2 regions of the Pseudomonas sp. GW823-FHT04A03 genome follow, and region 1 is predicted to be linked to the other one. Evidence: predicted binding sites of a transcription regulator. Region 1 holds the regulator's gene; the other holds the start of a gene.
What was found. The regulator FliA, encoded in region 1, starts transcription of late flagellar genes. The targets are predictions, from matches to a motif close to CTAAAGTTTNNNNNNNNNNNGCCGNTAA.
Positions count from the first base shown of each region.

Region 1 (11,700 bases):
AATCACTGTGGGAGCGAGCTTGCTCGCGATGACGTCAGCAGCCACGACACATCACTCAAGCCTTTACACCGGGTTCGGCGACTGCGGTATTTCCAGATTATCCAGCACCCGATTCACTGCCAGCTCCCCGAGCATGATCAGTTGCGCAATCCCCACCAGCGTCCTGCGCTGCGACGCAGGCATGAGGTGGGTGAAGTCATTGACGATGGTTCTGGCTGAGGCCAGGGTTTCGCAGGCATCGGCCAGCAGCTCTTCGTTTTTGAAGTCCGCGGTGACGGCGTACATTCGGCGGGTCTTGCGCGGTGGAGGCGTGGAACCGGGCGGGCAGAGATAGTGATCGAGGGCGCGGTCGGCGGCTTCGTGAAGCTTTCTGGAATCGGCGGATTCGTAGGGCGAGGCGGGGTCGGTTTCGGGTGGATTGGGTGTGGGTTTGATCATGGTGAAGCTCCTTTGTGGTGGAGCCGCCAAATCCAGTCGCTAAACAGGAAGGGTGGCGGCTGTACGCGGGTTAGCGAACCGGTCAAAGGCACCCGGGTAGACCACGAGGGTCTCCCGCATACAGCCACCATAACGAAATTGCAGACAAATAGATCCACAACGAAGCCTGGAACGCTGGTGCACCTTTAAATTGAGCCGAGTCGCTAAACTCGATCGCTGATTCGTCAGCGACCGACTCACAATAGAACCCGACCCCACAGCGCACAAGCCGGCGGATTCTGGCGTAGCTGTAGGCAACGGCGCAAGGATTCGTAGCCTGTAAGGCGTGTCTGAAGGTGTCTTTTAAACACCCGAGTTTAAAAGGCATTTTGTGCTGACTTCTTGGCCCCCTTCGCGAGCAGGAAATGCATTCCAAGCGTGGGAGCGACGGTGCGACGATTCGACCTGCTCGCGAAAGCGGCATCCCGGTCAGCAGAAAAATCACGCTCAAGCCCTCTGTTTCAATCCTTGGTAAATAAATCCGTCGCGTTTTATGTCCCGTTTTTCCTTTCGTCCCGTTTTCCGCTCGTCGGAAATCCCTCGTCACCTGTTAGTTCTGACAGTAGACAGGCACCGCCCTCTGGCGCCCCATTGGCCTTGTCCTCATCCCGATGAATGCTCGCGCATTGAAAGCGCCGGGAATGAGTCATCCACTCAGGGCTGAAGGAGTCATTATGACGACGCGCTTATACAAACATCTGGACGGGATGAAGTTGAAGTTCATTTCGGGAAAGCTGGAGCGGGACGTGGCGCAGAGAGCCATTTACTACCAAATGACCTGGGAGCTGGCTCTGGATTTTGCCAAGTTCGAGGCAATGGCAAATTTCTACATTCCGGGTTATTTATCGGGCCCGATCAACGCAATTCGCCCCGAGTTGTCTGGGGTGGCGTATCACTATTCCTACAATTACTTGTTTAGTGCAGCAGGCAGCATCGTCGATAACCAGACGCTGTTTGCGCTGTTCAGCAGCCCCGGTTATTACATGGACGAATGGTCGAGCGGAGGAGGTCCGGTGGAGCATCGTTATGACAAGCCGGTCTTCCAAATGGTGGGAGGTAATTTTCATATCACTTCCAGACGATACTTTCGGCTCGGGGCGGGAGATCCGCCAATCGAGCCCCGCGATTTGCCTCTTATCTGGTTTGAGTGGGGCCTCAATTTGATGAAGGGCGATACAAAAGTCTCGGTCTTTAACCCGGAAACCGTGGTAGTGGTCATGCACGCCGAGGAGGCTTTGGTGGATGTGGGCGGGTCTCCTCTCTACAAAGGGACGCCGTACTTCGATAGCAACGCCCTCGCATTAGGTCCGATTTTCGCCCAGCAGATTCTGATCGCATAACCGTCGATGGCTTGGCCTCGTCGTGTTTCGCTTTCTGAGGCGAGCCCCTGGTTGTACGCCTCAGAACAGCTTATCTCCCCCTCTATTTCAATCACCTGCAAAAGTTGGAAGGCTTCTTGCAGTAGCCGCCGTGCGCCTGCTTCGGGCGTCAAAAGTTTGCTTTAAAGGAACGGGGAAAACCGGTGGATCGCTCTCAGTTAATCAACAGTGCTCGCTCGAACATTGCCGACCTCAGTCGGGGCAATCTGGGTGTGCCGCTGTTGCTGCTGGTCATGCTGGCGATGATGATGTTGCCGGTGCCGCCGTTCCTGCTCGACGTGTTCTTCACCTTCAACATTGCCCTGTCGATCGTCGTGCTGCTGGTCTGCGTGTACGCCTTGCGGCCGCTGGATTTCGCGGTGTTCCCGACGATCCTGCTGGTGGCGACGCTGTTGCGACTGGCGCTGAACGTGGCGTCTACGCGGGTGGTGATGCTCCACGGTCAGGACGGCCACGCCGCTGCCGGTAAGGTGATCCAGGCCTTCGGTGAGGTGGTGATCGGCGGTAACTACGTGGTCGGTATCGTGGTCTTCGCGATCTTGATGATCATCAACTTCGTCGTGGTAACCAAGGGTGCCGGCCGGATCTCCGAGGTGAGCGCGCGTTTCACCCTCGATGCGATGCCTGGCAAGCAAATGGCGATCGACGCCGACCTCAACGCCGGTCTGATCGATCAGGCCCAGGCCAAGGCCCGTCGTCAGGAAGTCGCCCAAGAGGCAGAGTTCTACGGTTCGATGGACGGTGCCAGCAAATTCGTGCGTGGTGACGCCATCGCCGGCCTGCTGATTCTGTTCATCAACCTGATCGGCGGCATGGCCGTCGGTATCTTCCAGCACAACATGACCTTTGCCGACGCGGGCAAGGTTTACGCCTTGCTGACCATCGGTGACGGTTTAGTGGCGCAATTGCCATCACTGTTGTTATCTACAGCTGCGGCGATCATGGTGACCCGTGCTTCCGGTTCGGAAGACATGGGCAAGCAGATCAATCGCCAGATGTTCGCCTCGCCCAAAGCGCTGGCGGTGGCTGCCGGTCTGATGGCGGTCATGGGCCTGGTGCCGGGCATGCCGCACTTCTCGTTCCTGTCCATGGCTGCTCTGGCCGCCGGTGGCGCTTACCTGTTCTGGAAGAAGCAGAACGTCGCCAAGGTGCAGGCGCTGCAAGAGGTTCAGCGTCAGCAGGAATTGCTGCCGTCGCCGGCCCGCGCCATGGAAACCAAGGAGCTGGGCTGGGACGACGTGACCCCGATCGACATGATCGGCCTGGAAGTCGGCTACCGCCTGATTCCGCTGGTGGACCGCAACCAGGGCGGGCAATTGCTGGCGCGGATCAAGGGCGTGCGCAAAAAGCTCTCGCAAGATCTGGGCTTCCTGATGCCGACCGTGCACATCCGCGACAACCTCGACCTGGCGCCTAGCGCCTATCGCCTGACCCTGATGGGCGTGATCCTGGCCGAAGCCGAGATCTACCCGGATCGCGAACTGGCGATCAATCCGGGGCAGGTCTACGGCACGCTCAACGGCATTACCGCCAAAGATCCGGCTTTCGGCCTGGAGGCGGTGTGGATCGAAGTCAGTCAGCGCGCGCAGGCACAATCGCTCGGTTATACCGTGGTCGATGCCAGCACCGTGGTTGCGACCCACTTGAACCAGATTCTGTACAAGCACTCCAGTGAGCTGATCGGCCACGAAGAAGTGCAGCAACTCATGCAATTGCTGGCCAAGAGCTCGCCGAAACTGGCCGAAGAGCTGGTGCCGGGCGTGGTCACGCTGTCGCAACTGCTCAAGGTATTGCAGGCGCTGCTGGCCGAACACGTGCCGGTGCGCGATATCCGCAGCATTGCCGAAGCCATCGCCAACAATGCCGCCAAGAGTCAAGATACCGCCGCTTTGGTGGCCGCTGTGCGGGTCGGCGTATCCCGCGCCATCGTCCAAAGCATTGTAGGGACTGAGTCGGAGCTGCCAGTTATCACGCTGGAGCCAAGGTTGGAACAAATATTGCTCAATAGTCTGCAGAAGGCAGGACAAGGCTCGGAAGAGGGCGTTCTGCTGGAGCCGAGCATGGCCGAGAAGCTGCAGCGTTCGCTGATCGAAGCGGCGCAGCGCCAGGAAATGCAAGGTCAGCCGGTGATCCTGTTGGTAGCAGGCCCGGTTCGCGCGATGCTCTCGCGCTTTGGTCGCCTGGCAGTTCCCGGACTGCATGTGCTGGCCTACCAGGAAATTCCGGACAACAAGCAAGTGACCATCGTTGCGACAGTAGGGCCCAACGGCTGAGGTAGTGGTTTATGCAAGTTAAGCGTTTTTTCGCCGCCGATATGCGTCAGGCCATGAAGCTGGTTCGTGATGAGCTGGGCGCTGATGCCGCCATCATTGGCAACCGCCGCATTGCCGGCGGCGTCGAGCTGACGGCGGCGCTCGATTACAAACTGTCGGCGCTGGCCCCGCGTGTTCCGAACATGGAACTCGAGGATGAGCTGCGCAAGACCCAGTCGCGCATCGTCACCGCCCAGGCCGAACTGAGCCTGCGTGGCGAAGCCGACGGCAACACCAATCGCCAGCTGTTCGCCGGGCTGCCGTTGACGGCCGGCCTGCCGCTGACCGCTGCCGAGCCGCTGACCGAACCGACCTACGAGGCTCCGGCCCGTCCAGCCCCGGCGCCTGCAGCGGTTTCCGCTGGCGTCGACCCGCGTGCTCTCGACTCGATGCGTTTCGAGCTCAACAGCCTGCGCGAGCTGATGGAAGTGCAACTCGGCACCCTGGCCTGGAACCAGCTGCAAGGCAGCCGTCCGGCTCAGGCCAACCTGTACCGTCGTCTGCAACGCATCGGTTTGTCCGGCCCGCTGTCCCGTGATCTGCTGTCGATGATCACCGAGATCGACGAACCTCGTCAGGCCTGGCGCATGCTGCTGGCGCACCTGGCGCGGATGATTGCCGTACCGGAAGTCGAGCCGCTGGAAGAGGGTGGGGTGATTGCCATGGTCGGCCCTGCCGGCATGGGCAAGACCACCACCCTCGCCAAACTGGCCGCCCGTTACGTGCTCAAGTACGGCGCGCAGAACATCGCGCTGGTGAGCATGGACAGTTTCCGTATCGGCGCGCAGGAGCAGCTCAAGACTCTGGGTCGCATCCTTAACGTTTCGGTGACCCACGTCGATCCGGGCCAGTCCCTGGTGCAGGCGCTGGATCCACTGCTGCGCAAACGCGTGGTGCTGATCGATACCGCCGGCCTGCAAGCCAGCGATCCGGCACTGCGCATGCAGCTGGAAAGTCTGGCCGGTCGTGGCATTCGGTCGAAAAATTATCTGGTCCTGGCAACCACCAGCCAGAAACAGGTTCTAACCGCCGCTTATCACAGTTACAAGCGTTGCGGGCTGGCCGGGTGCATCCTGACTAAACTGGATGAGACGGCCAGCCTTGGCGAAGTGCTGAGCCTGGCGATCAGTCACGAACTGCCGGTCGCCTACCTGACCGATGGGCCGCGTATTCCGGATGATCTGCATCTGCCGCGCCGTCATCAACTGGTCAGCCGCGCCGTCAGTGTGCAAATGCAGGAAGAACCCAGCGAAGAAGCCATGGCTGACATGTTCGCTGATATCTACCACAGTCCGACCAAGCAGGTTGGCTGAGGTAATGAACCGTTTTTGTACCTACATCGATGGTCTGCCATGCATTGTTCCGGTTGTGAACGCGCAGCCAGTAATGTGGCCTCCGTCTATGCAAGACAAGGTAAAGAAATAACATGGGCAGCATGCATCCCGTACAGGTGATCGCGGTGACCGGCGGCAAAGGTGGCGTCGGCAAGACTAATGTGTCAGTGAACTTGTCCCTGGCCCTGGCAGAGCTTGGCCGTCGGGTCATGCTGCTGGACGCCGACCTGGGGCTGGCGAACGTCGACGTTCTGCTGGGCCTCACACCCAAACGCACCCTGGCCGACGTGATCGAAGGCCGCTGCGAGCTGCGCGACGTGCTGTTGCAAGGCCCCGGCGGGATCCGCATCGTGCCGGCCGCTTCCGGCACCCAGAGCATGGTTCACCTGAGCCCGGCCCAGCATGCCGGCCTGATTCAGGCGTTCAGCGACATCGGCGACAATCTCGATGTACTGGTGATCGACACCGCTGCGGGTATTGGTGACTCGGTAGTCAGTTTTGTTCGCGCAGCCCAGGAAGTGTTGCTGGTGGTCTGCGACGAGCCGACCTCGATCACCGACGCCTACGCGCTGATCAAGCTGCTCAACCGCGATTACGGCATGAACCGCTTCCGCGTCCTGGCCAACATGGCCCAGAGCCCGCAGGAAGGTCGCAATCTGTTCGCCAAGTTGACCAAGGTCACGGATCGCTTCCTCGACGTCGCCCTACAATACGTCGGCGCAGTGCCCTACGACGAAAGCGTGCGCAAGGCGGTGCAGAAGCAGCGTGCGGTCTATGAAGCCTTCCCGCGTTCCAAGTGCGCACTGGCGTTCAAGGCGATCGCACAGAAGGTCGACACCTGGCCGCTGCCCGCCAACCCGCGCGGTCACCTCGAATTTTTCGTCGAGCGCCTCGTGCAGCAAACGGCAGGACCTGTGCTATGACCGCCAGCGGTATGAACCTTTACAAAAAGTCGGCGCGTGACGCGCAGTACGAGCTGATCGAGCGTTACGCGCCACTGGTCAAACGCATCGCCTACCACTTGCTGGCGCGATTGCCGGCCAGTGTGCAGGTCGAAGACCTGATCCAGGCCGGGATGATCGGCCTGCTTGAAGTCTCGACCAAATACGACGCCAGCAAGGGCGCCAGTTTTGAAACGTACGCGGGCATCCGGATCCGCGGTGCGATGCTCGATGAAGTCCGTAAGGGGGACTGGGCACCGCGCTCGGTTCACCGCAATACCCGTATGGTCAGCGACGCGATTCGCTCGATTGAAGCTAAAACCGGCCGTGACGCTAAAGATCACGAAGTTGCGGCCGAACTCCAATTGAGTCTCGACGATTACTACGGGATTTTGAACGACACCCTGGGCAGCCGGCTGTTCAGTTTCGACGACCTGTTGCAGGACGGCGAACACGAAGGGCTGCACGAGGATGGCGCCAGTGCTCATCTGGAGCCGTCGCGCGATCTGGAAGACGAACGTTTCCAGGCCGCGCTGGCGGACGCGATTGCCAATTTGCCGGAGCGTGAGCGACTGGTGTTGGCGCTGTACTACGACGAAGAGCTGAACCTCAAGGAAATCGGTGAAGTCCTTGGCGTCAGTGAATCGCGGGTCAGCCAGTTACACAGCCAGTGCGCGGCCCGCTTGCGGGGGCGTTTGGGGGAGTGGCGAGCGCGCTGAAGGCAGTGTGGGGACACTGCGAACGAGGCTGGTGCGGTGGTGAACGGCACCGGTCTTGCTCTGTTGTGCTCCAGACAGTCATCGAGTGTTTTGCCGGATTGATTGAAATGGCGCGTCCAGGTGCTGGACGCGTTTAAGACTGCTTGGAGGTCGAATTGAACAAAGACATGAAAATCCTCATCGTTGATGACTTCTCAACGATGCGGCGGATCATCAAGAACCTGTTGCGTGATCTCGGGTTCACCAACACCGTTGAAGCCGACGATGGCACCACCGCCATTCCGGTGCTCAACAGCGGCAGCATCGACTTTCTGGTGACCGACTGGAACATGCCTGGCATGACCGGTATCGACCTGCTGCGCCACGTGCGCGCCGATGAAAAGCTCAAGCACCTGCCAGTGCTGATGGTGACCGCTGAAGCCAAGCGCGAGCAGATCATCGAAGCGGCCCAGGCCGGCGTTAACGGCTATGTGGTCAAACCTTTCACGGCCCAGGCGTTGAAAGAAAAAATCGAGAAGATTTTCGAACGCATCGGCTGATGAACGCGCGGGGGAGCTATGGAGCATAAAGAATCTTCACAGGGCGACTTCGAGTCGACCCTGAAAAAACACGCGGTCGAACTGGTCGAAAGCCTTGAAAAGGGCAGGTTCGGCGACGCTGTGCAACTGATCCATGAGCTCAATCAGACCCGTGACCGTGGCCTGTACCAGGAAGTGGGCAAGCTCACGCGTGAACTGCACAGTGCGATCGTCAATTTCCAGATCGATCCGCACATGCCGCAGGCTGAGGAAGTGTCGCAAATCACCGACGCTACCGAGCGCCTGGGCTACGTGGTCAAACTGACCGAAGCTGCCGCCAACCGCACCATGGATCTGGTGGAAAGCGCGACCCCTGTGGTCAATGGCCTGGCTGACGAAGCCCAGGCCTTGAGCGCCGATTGGGGCCGCTTCATGCGCCGTGAGGTCGGGGCTGAAGAGTTCCGTGAACTGGCGCGCCGGGTTGACGGTTTTCTGGCACGCAGCAGCGCGGACAACCGCGCGGTGTCGAGCAATCTGAACGACATTCTGCTCGCCCAGGATTACCAGGACCTCACAGGCCAGGTGATCAAGCGCGTGACCCAATTGGTCACCGAAGTCGAAAGCAACCTGCTCAAGCTCGTGCTCATGGCCAGCCAGGTGGACCGCTTTGCGGGCATCGAACATGACCGTGCGGCGATGCTTGCTGAAAAAGATCCACAAAAACATCTCTCGCAGGGTGAAGGTCCGCAGATTCATGCCGATAAACGAGAAGACGTTGTGTCCGGTCAGGACGATGTGGACGATTTGCTATCCAGCCTTGGATTTTGAGTTTTTTTGGGTTTTTAGACCTGTAGGAGCACCCCATTAATGAGCTTCGGCGCCGATGAAGAGATCCTTCAGGATTTCCTGGTTGAGGCCGGCGAGATTCTTGAGCAACTGTCCGAACAACTGGTCGAGCTGGAAAGCCGCCCGGATGACGCAGATCTGCTCAACGCAATTTTTCGCGGTTTCCACACTGTAAAAGGGGGCGCCGGCTTCCTTCAGCTCAACGAGCTGGTGGAGTGCTGTCACATCGCCGAAAACGTGTTCGACATCCTGCGCAAGGGTGAACGACGCGTCGATGCAGAACTGATGGACGTGGTGCTCGAAGCGCTGGACGCGGTGAACAGCATGTTCAGCGAAGTCCGCGATCGTAGCCCGATCACCGCCGCCACCCCGGAACTGCTGGCCGCCCTGGCGCGTCTGGCTGAACCGCAATCGGCGGATGAAGCCCCGGCTTCGCCTGTTGCCGAGATGATCGAAGAACTGGTCGTCGAAGGCGATTCGGGTGACATCACCGATAACGAATTTGAACAGTTGCTGGACTCGCTGAACGCCGTCAAGGCCGAAGCCGAAGCCCCGGCGGCTGCCGCTGCACCTGCTTCCGATGAAGCGGCCAGCGATGAAATCACCGACGCCGAGTTCGAGTCGCTGCTCGACCAGTTGCATGGCAAGGGCCAGTTCGCGGCTGACGCCGTGGCTCCGGCCGCTGCGGCACCTGCTGCTCCGGCGGCGGGCGACAGCTCGGACATCACCGACGACGAATTCGAAGCCTTGCTTGATCAGTTGCACGGCAAGGGCAACTTTGCCGTCGATGCGCTGGAGTCGGCGATTGCTTCGGTTCCTGCGCCTGCTGCCCCGGCAGCAGCTGCGGCCGGTAGCGATCTGATCACCGACCACGAGTTCGAATCGCTGCTCGACGATCTGCATGGCAAAGGCAAGTTCACTGACGTTGCCACCGGTGCCGTCGTGACGGCCGGCAATGCTTCGGCGGTTGCAGCGCCTGCCGCCAAGGCCCCGGCCGCTGCGGCAAAACCTGCTGCAAAAGCGCCTGAGCCGAAAGCCGAACCGGCCAAACCGGCTGCCGCCGCTGCACCGGCTCCGGCCCGTGCACCGGCGACGCCGCCACCGGAAAAACCGGCGAGCGAAGCCGAGACCACCGTACGTGTGGACACCGCGCGTCTCGACGAAATCATGAACATGGTCGGCGAGCTGGTGCTGGTGCGTAACCGTCTGGTGCGCCTGGGCCTGAACAGCGGCGACGAGTCGATGCAGAAGGCCGTGTCGAACCTCGACGTGGTCACCGCCGACTTGCAGACCGCCGTCATGAAGACCCGGATGCAGCCGATCAAGAAAGTCTTCGGCCGCTTCCCGCGTCTGGTTCGCGACCTGGCACGCCAGCTCAAGAAAGAGATCAACCTGGAACTGGTGGGCGAAGAGACCGACCTCGACAAGAACCTCGTCGAGGCACTGGCCGACCCGCTGGTCCACTTGGTGCGCAACGCGGTCGACCACGGCATCGAGTCGCCGGAAGAACGCGAAGCGTCGGGCAAGGCCCGTGGCGGCAAGGTGATCCTGGCGGCCGAGCAGGAAGGCGACCACATCCTGCTGTCGATCTCCGATGACGGCAAAGGCATGGACCCGAACGTCCTGCGTGCCATCGCCGTGAAGCGCGGTGTGATGGACAAGGATGCCGCCGATCGCCTGAGCGACACCGAGTGCTACAACCTGATTTTCGCCCCGGGTTTCTCGACCAAGACCGAGATCTCCGACGTGTCCGGCCGCGGTGTCGGCATGGACGTGGTGAAGACCAAGATTTCCCAGCTCAACGGTTCGATCAACATCTACTCGACCAAGGGTCAGGGCTCGAAGATCGTCATCAAGGTGCCGCTGACGCTGGCGATCATGCCGACCCTGATGGTGATGCTCGGCAACCAGGCGTTCGCGTTCCCGCTGGTGAACGTCAACGAAATCTTCCACCTCGACCTGTCGACCACCAACGTGGTGGACGGCCAGGAAGTGGTGATCGTGCGGGACAAGGCGCTGCCATTGTTCTACCTCAAGCGCTGGCTGGTCAGCTCCGCCGCTCACGAAGAGCAGCGCGAAGGCCATGTGGTGATCCTTTCGGTGGGCACCCAGCGGATCGGCTTCGTCGTCGATCAACTGGTCGGCCAGGAAGAAGTGGTCATCAAGCCATTGGGCAAAATGCTCCAGGGAACTCCGGGCATGTCCGGCGCCACCATCACCGGTGACGGCCGCATTGCACTGATTCTCGATGTTCCGAGCATGCTCAAGCGTTACGCCGCACGGCGTATTTGAATCCGGGGCGGCGGGGCGACAACGTCCCGCCGCACCTAATGGAGTGTTTATGGCAGTCAAAGTCCTGGTGGTGGACGATTCGGGTTTTTTCCGCCGCCGCGTCTCGGAAATTCTTTCAGCGGATCCGAGCATCCAGGTTGTCGGCACGGCAACCAACGGTAAAGAGGCGATCGATCAGGCCCTGGCCCTCAAGCCGGACGTGATCACCATGGACTACGAGATGCCGATGATGGATGGCATCACGGCCGTGCGGCACATCATGCAGCGCTGCCCGACGCCGGTGTTGATGTTCTCCTCGCTGACGCACGAAGGCGCCCGGGTCACCCTGGATGCGCTGGATGCCGGCGCGGTGGATTTCCTGCCGAAGAATTTCGAAGACATCTCCCGTAATCCGGAGAAGGTCAAGCAACTGCTGTGCGAGAAGGTTCACAGCATCTCGCGCAGCAACCGTCGTTTCAGTGCCTACAGTGCGCCGGCGCCTGCCGCTGCACCTGCGCCGACTCCTGCTCCTGCGCCGTCGGGCTTCACTAATCACGGCAGCAGTCACAGCAGTGCTCCGGCCCGTCCGGCACCTGCGCCTGCACCGACTCGCGCGCCAGCGGCCAGCGCTTCGTCGCCGGCCCCGAAACGCAAGAACTACAAGCTCGTCGCCATTGGTACATCGACCGGCGGCCCGGTAGCGCTGCAACGGGTTCTGACTCAATTGCCGGCCAACTTCCCGGCGCCGATCGTGCTGATCCAGCACATGCCGGCAGCCTTCACAAAGGCCTTCGCCGAGCGTCTGGACAAGCTGTGCCGCATCAGCGTCAAGGAAGCCGAGGATGGCGACATCCTGCGTCCGGGCCTGGCGCTGCTGGCACCGGGTGGCAAGCAGATGATGAT
Region 1 is NZ_JBXAIV010000011.1:104,001-115,700, forward strand. Features, by position in the region: gene AC1Q9F_RS23375 (DUF6124 family protein) at 64-438, opposite strand; gene AC1Q9F_RS23380 (hypothetical protein) at 1,152-1,817, shown strand; gene flhA (flagellar biosynthesis protein FlhA) at 2,000-4,129, shown strand; gene flhF (flagellar biosynthesis GTPase FlhF) at 4,141-5,481, shown strand; gene fleN (flagellar synthesis regulator FleN) at 5,595-6,425, shown strand; gene fliA (RNA polymerase sigma factor FliA) at 6,422-7,162, shown strand; gene AC1Q9F_RS23405 (chemotaxis response regulator CheY) at 7,330-7,701, shown strand; gene AC1Q9F_RS23410 (protein phosphatase CheZ) at 7,720-8,508, shown strand; gene AC1Q9F_RS23415 (chemotaxis protein CheA) at 8,548-10,818, shown strand; gene AC1Q9F_RS23420 (protein-glutamate methylesterase/protein-glutamine glutaminase) at 10,868-11,700, shown strand, end outside.

Region 2 (6,440 bases), on a different contig from region 1:
GTCGAGGTGGAAAAGAAGCTGATGAAGTTTGTGCCAAAGGAATACCTGCTCGACTCGCACCACTGGCTCATTCTTCACGGCCGCTACGTGTGTCTGGCGCGCAAACCCCGTTGCGGCAGCTGTCGGATCGAAGATCTGTGCGATTACAAGCACAAAACTTCCGACGATTGAGCGGCTATTGGTTTTATTGATTTATCGATTGAAAAAATCTTTTTTACCATCTGCTGGAATATCGATATAAGGAGCGCCAAAGGCAGTCTTAGCCTGGAGTTGACCTTATGAGCACCAGCAAAGAGCAATTGGAAGCGGATGACGACTTTATCGCCACGGAGGCCGATGATGCCGAACCTGTGGTTGAAGTCGCCAAGACCAACTTGAGCAAACGCCGAACCATCGACAATCTGCTTGAGGAGCGCCGACTGCAGAAGCAATTGGCCGATTACGATTTTGATCTCTGACATTTGAAAGCCTCCCGAAACGGAGGCTTTTCTCTTTCTGTCACACGCTGATTCCGATCCGCCCATGATCCGTCAGCCACTGAAACCCTCAGACCAGGCCGTTTCGCTGCGCCAGTTCGATCAGATCCACCAGCGAGCGCGCATTGAGCTTCAATAACAAGCGGGTCTTGTAGGTACTCACGGTCTTGTTGCTGAGGAACATACCGTCGGCAATTTCCTTGTTGGTCTTGCCGCGCGCCAGTTGCTGCAACACCATCATTTCCCGTCCGGACAGCCGATCAACCATGTCCGCCTCGCTGGCATTTCCCAGGCTGGTTCGCACGGTGTGCAACGCCTGGTTCGGAAAATAGCTGTATCCGGACAGTACCGCCTTGATTGCACTCAGCAACTCCGTCAGATCCTGTTGCTTGCAAACATATCCCGCCGCCCCCGACTGCATGCAGCGCATAGAGAAGTGTCCCGGTGACTGGGACGTCAGCACGAGTACTTTCAACGGCATTGCACTGGTCGTAAGACGCGCGATGACTTCCAGTCCATCCAGCTTCGGTATACCGATATCCAGAATGACGATATCCGGCATCTGGTCACGAGCCAGTTGTAACGCGTCCACGCCATTATCGGTTTCTGCAATGACTTCGTAGCCATGACGTTCCATCAGCATACGTACCGCAAGACGAATGACGGGGTGATCATCCACGATCAGCACTTTATTCATGGGCAAGTCCAGTTTCGCTGTTCGAATTTTTAGAACCGGCACAATAACGTAGTCATTTCACCCATGGCATGGATAAGTTCCTCTTTACCAGCACCGAGAGACGCCTCCTACAGGCAATAAAGATTATTCCTACAGAAAAGACTCACTTACAGAAAATCATGAATTCACATCAGGAAGTTCTGCGTCTGCCACGTCCTGCTTCAGAGCCTTCACGACAGGCTGAAAAAACTCCGGAACAAAGATCAACGATCAGATATTAAAAACAACTGAAACAACTTACACATATCCCACCCCCGAAATTTAATATAAACACCAGTCACCGACAGTCCTTTTTACCCGGCAACTTAAACACGACCAATCAATTCAACCCAGACGACGAGAAAGACCATTCATGAGTAGAGACCATGCTAAAAATCAACAGGAAGATCCCCAACCCCATCACCGTCATTGCCATCTTCGCTTTTATATCGGAGACCTCCGCCGCCGTGTCATTGCCGTTCCTTAACAATAATGAGCGGGAGCTCTACGTCTGGTTTCTGATCAGTTTTCCGTTCTACTTGTTATTTCTGTTCTTCATCACGCTGAACTTCAACTATCGCTCTCTGTATGCTCCATCCGACTTTGACAACGACAAGAACTTCCTCAAGGCTTTCGAAGAAGAAATTACTCTTCCAACCGAGGTTTCTCCCACTCAACCAAACGTCGAGTTACACGCTGTCAAACTACCCAGACCGTTGGACAGGGTGTACATCATCGACATTCGACAGATACACACGAGTTCGGGAATAGAGGTGCTATTGGAAAAATTCCCACATCCAAACAAGCATTCGCTGAGATTATTCCTTTTTTTAACCGACGCTGTGTCAGATGTTTTACTTAAGGACAATATCGAAACCCTGGCCAAACAAACAAAGAGAAGCCAAGGAACAACGTTCTGTATTGTCTACGACACGCATTCGTTGACCACATCGGTATTGGGAAAGATTTGAAAGGGGATAAAACGCGGAGCAAGACATCCATGCAATGCACGATGTACAGCCGATGAGGGCACTAACGTTGACCGATATCGATCAAGTCAAAGGAAGAACATCCAAAAAAACGGCCTTGTCGCTACGACAAGGCCGTTTTTTCACATCAGGCCCGAAGGACTCAGAACAGCTTGCGGCCCTTGTTGGCAGCAATGCGCATGCGTAGCGCGTTGAGCTTGATGAAGCCTGCCGCGTCGGCCTGGTTGTAGGCGCCGCCGTCTTCTTCGAAGGTCGCGATGTTGGCGTCGAACAGCGAATCGTCGGACTTGCGGCCGGTTACGATGACGTTGCCCTTGTACAGCTTCAGACGCACAACGCCGTTCACGTTGACCTGGGAGGCGTCGATCATCTGTTGCAGCATCAGACGCTCAGGGCTCCACCAGTAACCGGTGTAGATCAGGCTGGCGTACTTCGGCATCAGCTCGTCTTTCAAGTGAGCGACTTCGCGGTCCAGGGTGATCGACTCGATGGCGCGGTGAGCGCGCAGCATGATGGTGCCGCCCGGAGTTTCGTAGCAGCCACGGGACTTCATGCCGACGTAACGGTTCTCGACGATGTCCAGGCGGCCGATGCCGTGCTCGCCACCGATCTTGTTCAGCGTCGCCAGTACGGTGGCCGGGGTCATTTCAACGCCGTCCAGCGCAACGATGTCGCCGTTGCGGTAGGTCAGTTCCAGGTACTGCGGGGTGTCGGGAGCCTTCTCCGGGGAGACGGTCCAGCGCCACATGTCTTCTTCGTGCTCGGTCCAGGTGTCTTCCAGCACGCCGCCTTCATAGGAGATGTGCAGCAGGTTGGCGTCCATCGAGTACGGGGATTTCTTCTTGCCGTGACGCTCGATCGGGATCGCGTGCTTCTCGGCGTAGTCCATCAGTTTCTCGCGGGACAGCAGGTCCCACTCGCGCCAAGGGGCGATCACTTTCACGCCTGGCTTGAGTGCGTATGCACCCAGTTCAAAACGGACCTGGTCGTTACCCTTGCCGGTCGCGCCGTGGGAAATGGCGTCGGCGCCGGTTTCGTTGGCGATTTCGATCAGACGCTTGGCGATCAGCGGACGCGCGATGGAAGTACCCAGCAGGTACTCGCCTTCGTAAACGGTGTTGGCGCGGAACATCGGGAACACGAAGTCACGCACGAATTCTTCGCGCAGGTCGTCGATGTAGATTTCTTTGACGCCCATGGCCTGCGCCTTGGCGCGAGCCGGCTCGACCTCTTCGCCCTGACCCAGGTCAGCGGTGAAGGTCACGACTTCACAGTTATAAGTATCCTGCAGCCACTTGAGGATCACCGAAGTGTCCAGGCCGCCGGAATACGCCAGAACGACCTTGTTTACGTCCGCCATGCCATCACTCCACGGGGTTCTACGGAAAGCCGAGGAGTCTACCGCCCAAACGCGATAATTTACAGAGGCGCGACAGCTTAAGACGACAAAGCGACAGAATCTGTCGAGAGGGCGACGATGACCGACAGGTCAGGAAGTCGCCGCAGTGTTGGCAGGCGTGCTGGCCTGAGGCGCCGGAGCAGTAGTCGGTGCCACCCGCGCCAAGTGCACGTTGACCCGACGGTTCTTGGCCCGGTTGGCGGCATTGGTGTTCGGCACCAGAGGATAACGCTCACCATGGAAACGCACGGTGATCTGCGATTCCTGGATGCCGTTGGCCTTGAAGAAGTCGACCACGGCCAGCGCGCGGCGGCGCGACAGTTCGCGATTGGTCAGGCGATTACCGCTGTTGTCCGAGTGGCCGTCGAGTTCGATGTGATTGACCGTCGGATCGGCCTTCATGTACTCGAGCATCACTTGCAGCTTGGCCTTGGCGGCGGCGTCCAATTCGATGCCTTCGCCGGGGAAGCCGATCTGCGATTGTTTGACCTGATCGAAATTCTGCGGAAGCAGTTTCGCCACGCAGGTCTGATAGTCATTGAACGCCTTGCTGAACTTGACCGGCAACAGGCGCACTTCCGACACCCGACCATCGCCCGATGCCCGGCGTACCACCGGGCTGCGACCGTCCATAAGCCCACTGATCAACTGGCCGGCCTGGGACTGAGAACTGTTGAACAGCACGTTGCCGCTGCCCAGTCGAACCGTGCCCAGATTGATGTCGCCACGTCCCGGCTGCCACGGCGCGGCCGCCGCCAGCAAGGTCGCCGAACCGCCGCCGAGCATGGCGTTGTAGGCGTTCAGGCGAAAGGTCGCCTGCTCGCCGGCCTTGCGCACGAATTGCCCCGAGCCGAAGTCGGTGATCGGCTGCGTCAGGCGGCACTCGAACTTGTCGCCCTCGACCGTCCACTCAATGTTCTCCAGACGGGTCTGGTAGGTCAGTGCCATCGCAGGAAGGCTGGCAAACACACTGAGCAAGGCTAAATATCGCTGGCGCACGGGAGGCTCCATTGGCTTCTACAACAAAAAAGACCGAGACATACATCTTTACGGCATACCTATGGGATATCGGACGCTCGTCGCAAAACTTGATAGCGAGTGCCTGCAAGAGTCTTTTCCGGTAGCATTCGCCTCAGTTTGACCCGCCTGGAATCCCCTCATGTCCGACCGCCTGACCCTGCTGCGTCCCGACGACTGGCACATTCATCTTCGCGATGGTGCCGTGTTGACCAATACCGTTGCGGATGTCGCGCGCACCTTTGGTCGCGCCATCATCATGCCCAACCTGGTACCTCCGGTGCGCAACGCCGCTGAAGCCGACGGCTATCGCCAGCGGATTCTCGCTGCCCGCCCGGCCGGCAGTCGTTTCGAGCCGCTGATGGTGCTGTACCTCACCGACCGCACCCAGCCCGAAGAAATCCGTGAGGCCAAGGCCAGCGGTTTCGTGCACGCCGCCAAGCTGTACCCGGCCGGCGCCACCACCAACTCCGATTCCGGGGTCACCAGCATCGACAAGATTTTCCCGGCGCTGGAAGCCATGGCCGAAGTCGGCATGCCGCTGTTGATCCACGGTGAAGTCACCCGTGGCGACGTCGACGTGTTCGACCGCGAAAAAATCTTCATCGATGAGCACATGCGCCGCGTGGTCGAGCGTTTCCCGACGCTGAAAGTGGTGTTCGAACACATCACCACCGGCGATGCCGTGCAGTTCGTCAACGAGGCTTCGGCCAACGTCGGCGCAACCATCACCGCGCATCACCTGCTCTATAACCGCAACCACATGCTGGTGGGCGGGATCCGGCCGCACTTCTACTGCCTGCCGATCCTCAAGCGCAACACGCACCAGGAAGCCCTGCTCGACGCCGCCACCAGTGGCAGCGCGAAGTTCTTCCTCGGTACAGACTCCGCACCACACGCCCAGCACGCCAAGGAAGCCGCCTGCGGCTGCGCCGGCTGCTACACCGCGTACGCCGCCATCGAGCTGTATGCCGAAGCCTTTGAACAGCGCAATGCGCTGGACAAGCTCGAAGCCTTCGCCAGCCTCAACGGCCCGCGTTTCTACGGCCTGCCGGCAAACACCGATCGCATCACCCTGGTTCGTGACGAATGGACCGCCCCGACCAGCCTGCCGTTCGGCGAGCTGACCGTTATCCCGCTGCGCGCCGGTGAAAAACTGCGCTGGCGCCTGCTGGAGGAACACGCGTGAGTGAAGACCATTTCGACGACGAACTGGACGGTCAAGGTGGCGGCGGTTCGCGCCATCCAATGGCAGCACGCTTTCGCGGCTACCTGCCGGTTGTCGTCGACGTAGAAACCGGTGGTTTCAACTCGGCCACCGACGCTCTGCTGGAGATTGCCGCGACCACCATCGCCATGGATGAAAAGGGTTTCGTCTACCCGGATCACACCTACTTCTTCCGCGTCGAGCCGTTCGAAGGCGCCAACGTTGAAGCAGCGGCACTGGAGTTCACCGGGATCAAGCTCGATCACCCGTTGCGCATGGCCGTCAGCGAAGAAACAGCGCTGACCGACATCTTCCGCGGTGTGCGCAAGGCCTTGAAGGCCAACGGCTGCAAGCGGGCGATCCTGGTCGGCCACAACAGCAGCTTCGACCTGGGCTTCCTCAACGCTGCCGTCGCGCGGCTGGACATGAAGCGCAACCCGTTCCACCCGTTCTCCAGCTTCGATACCGCGACCCTCGCCGGTCTGGCTTACGGTCAAACCGTATTGGCCAAGGCCTGTCAGGCAGCCGACATCGACTTCGACGGCCGTGAGGCGCACTCCGCGCGTTACGACACCGAGAAGACGGCCGAGCTGTTCTGCGGCATCGTCAACCGCTGGAAACAGATGGGCGGCTGGGA
Region 2 is NZ_JBXAIV010000003.1:343,389-349,828, forward strand. Features, by position in the region: gene nth (endonuclease III) at 1-171, shown strand, start outside; gene AC1Q9F_RS11400 (PA3496 family putative envelope integrity protein) at 279-458, shown strand; gene AC1Q9F_RS11405 (response regulator transcription factor) at 547-1,173, opposite strand; gene AC1Q9F_RS11410 (hypothetical protein) at 1,578-2,162, shown strand; gene AC1Q9F_RS11415 (argininosuccinate synthase) at 2,323-3,540, opposite strand; gene AC1Q9F_RS11420 (flagellar protein MotY) at 3,670-4,578, opposite strand; gene pyrC (dihydroorotase) at 4,739-5,785, shown strand; gene rnt (ribonuclease T) at 5,782-6,440, shown strand, end outside.
Region 2: a site for FliA is predicted at 4,645-4,672, ahead of AC1Q9F_RS11420 (flagellar protein MotY). Genes of this name have one in related genera too.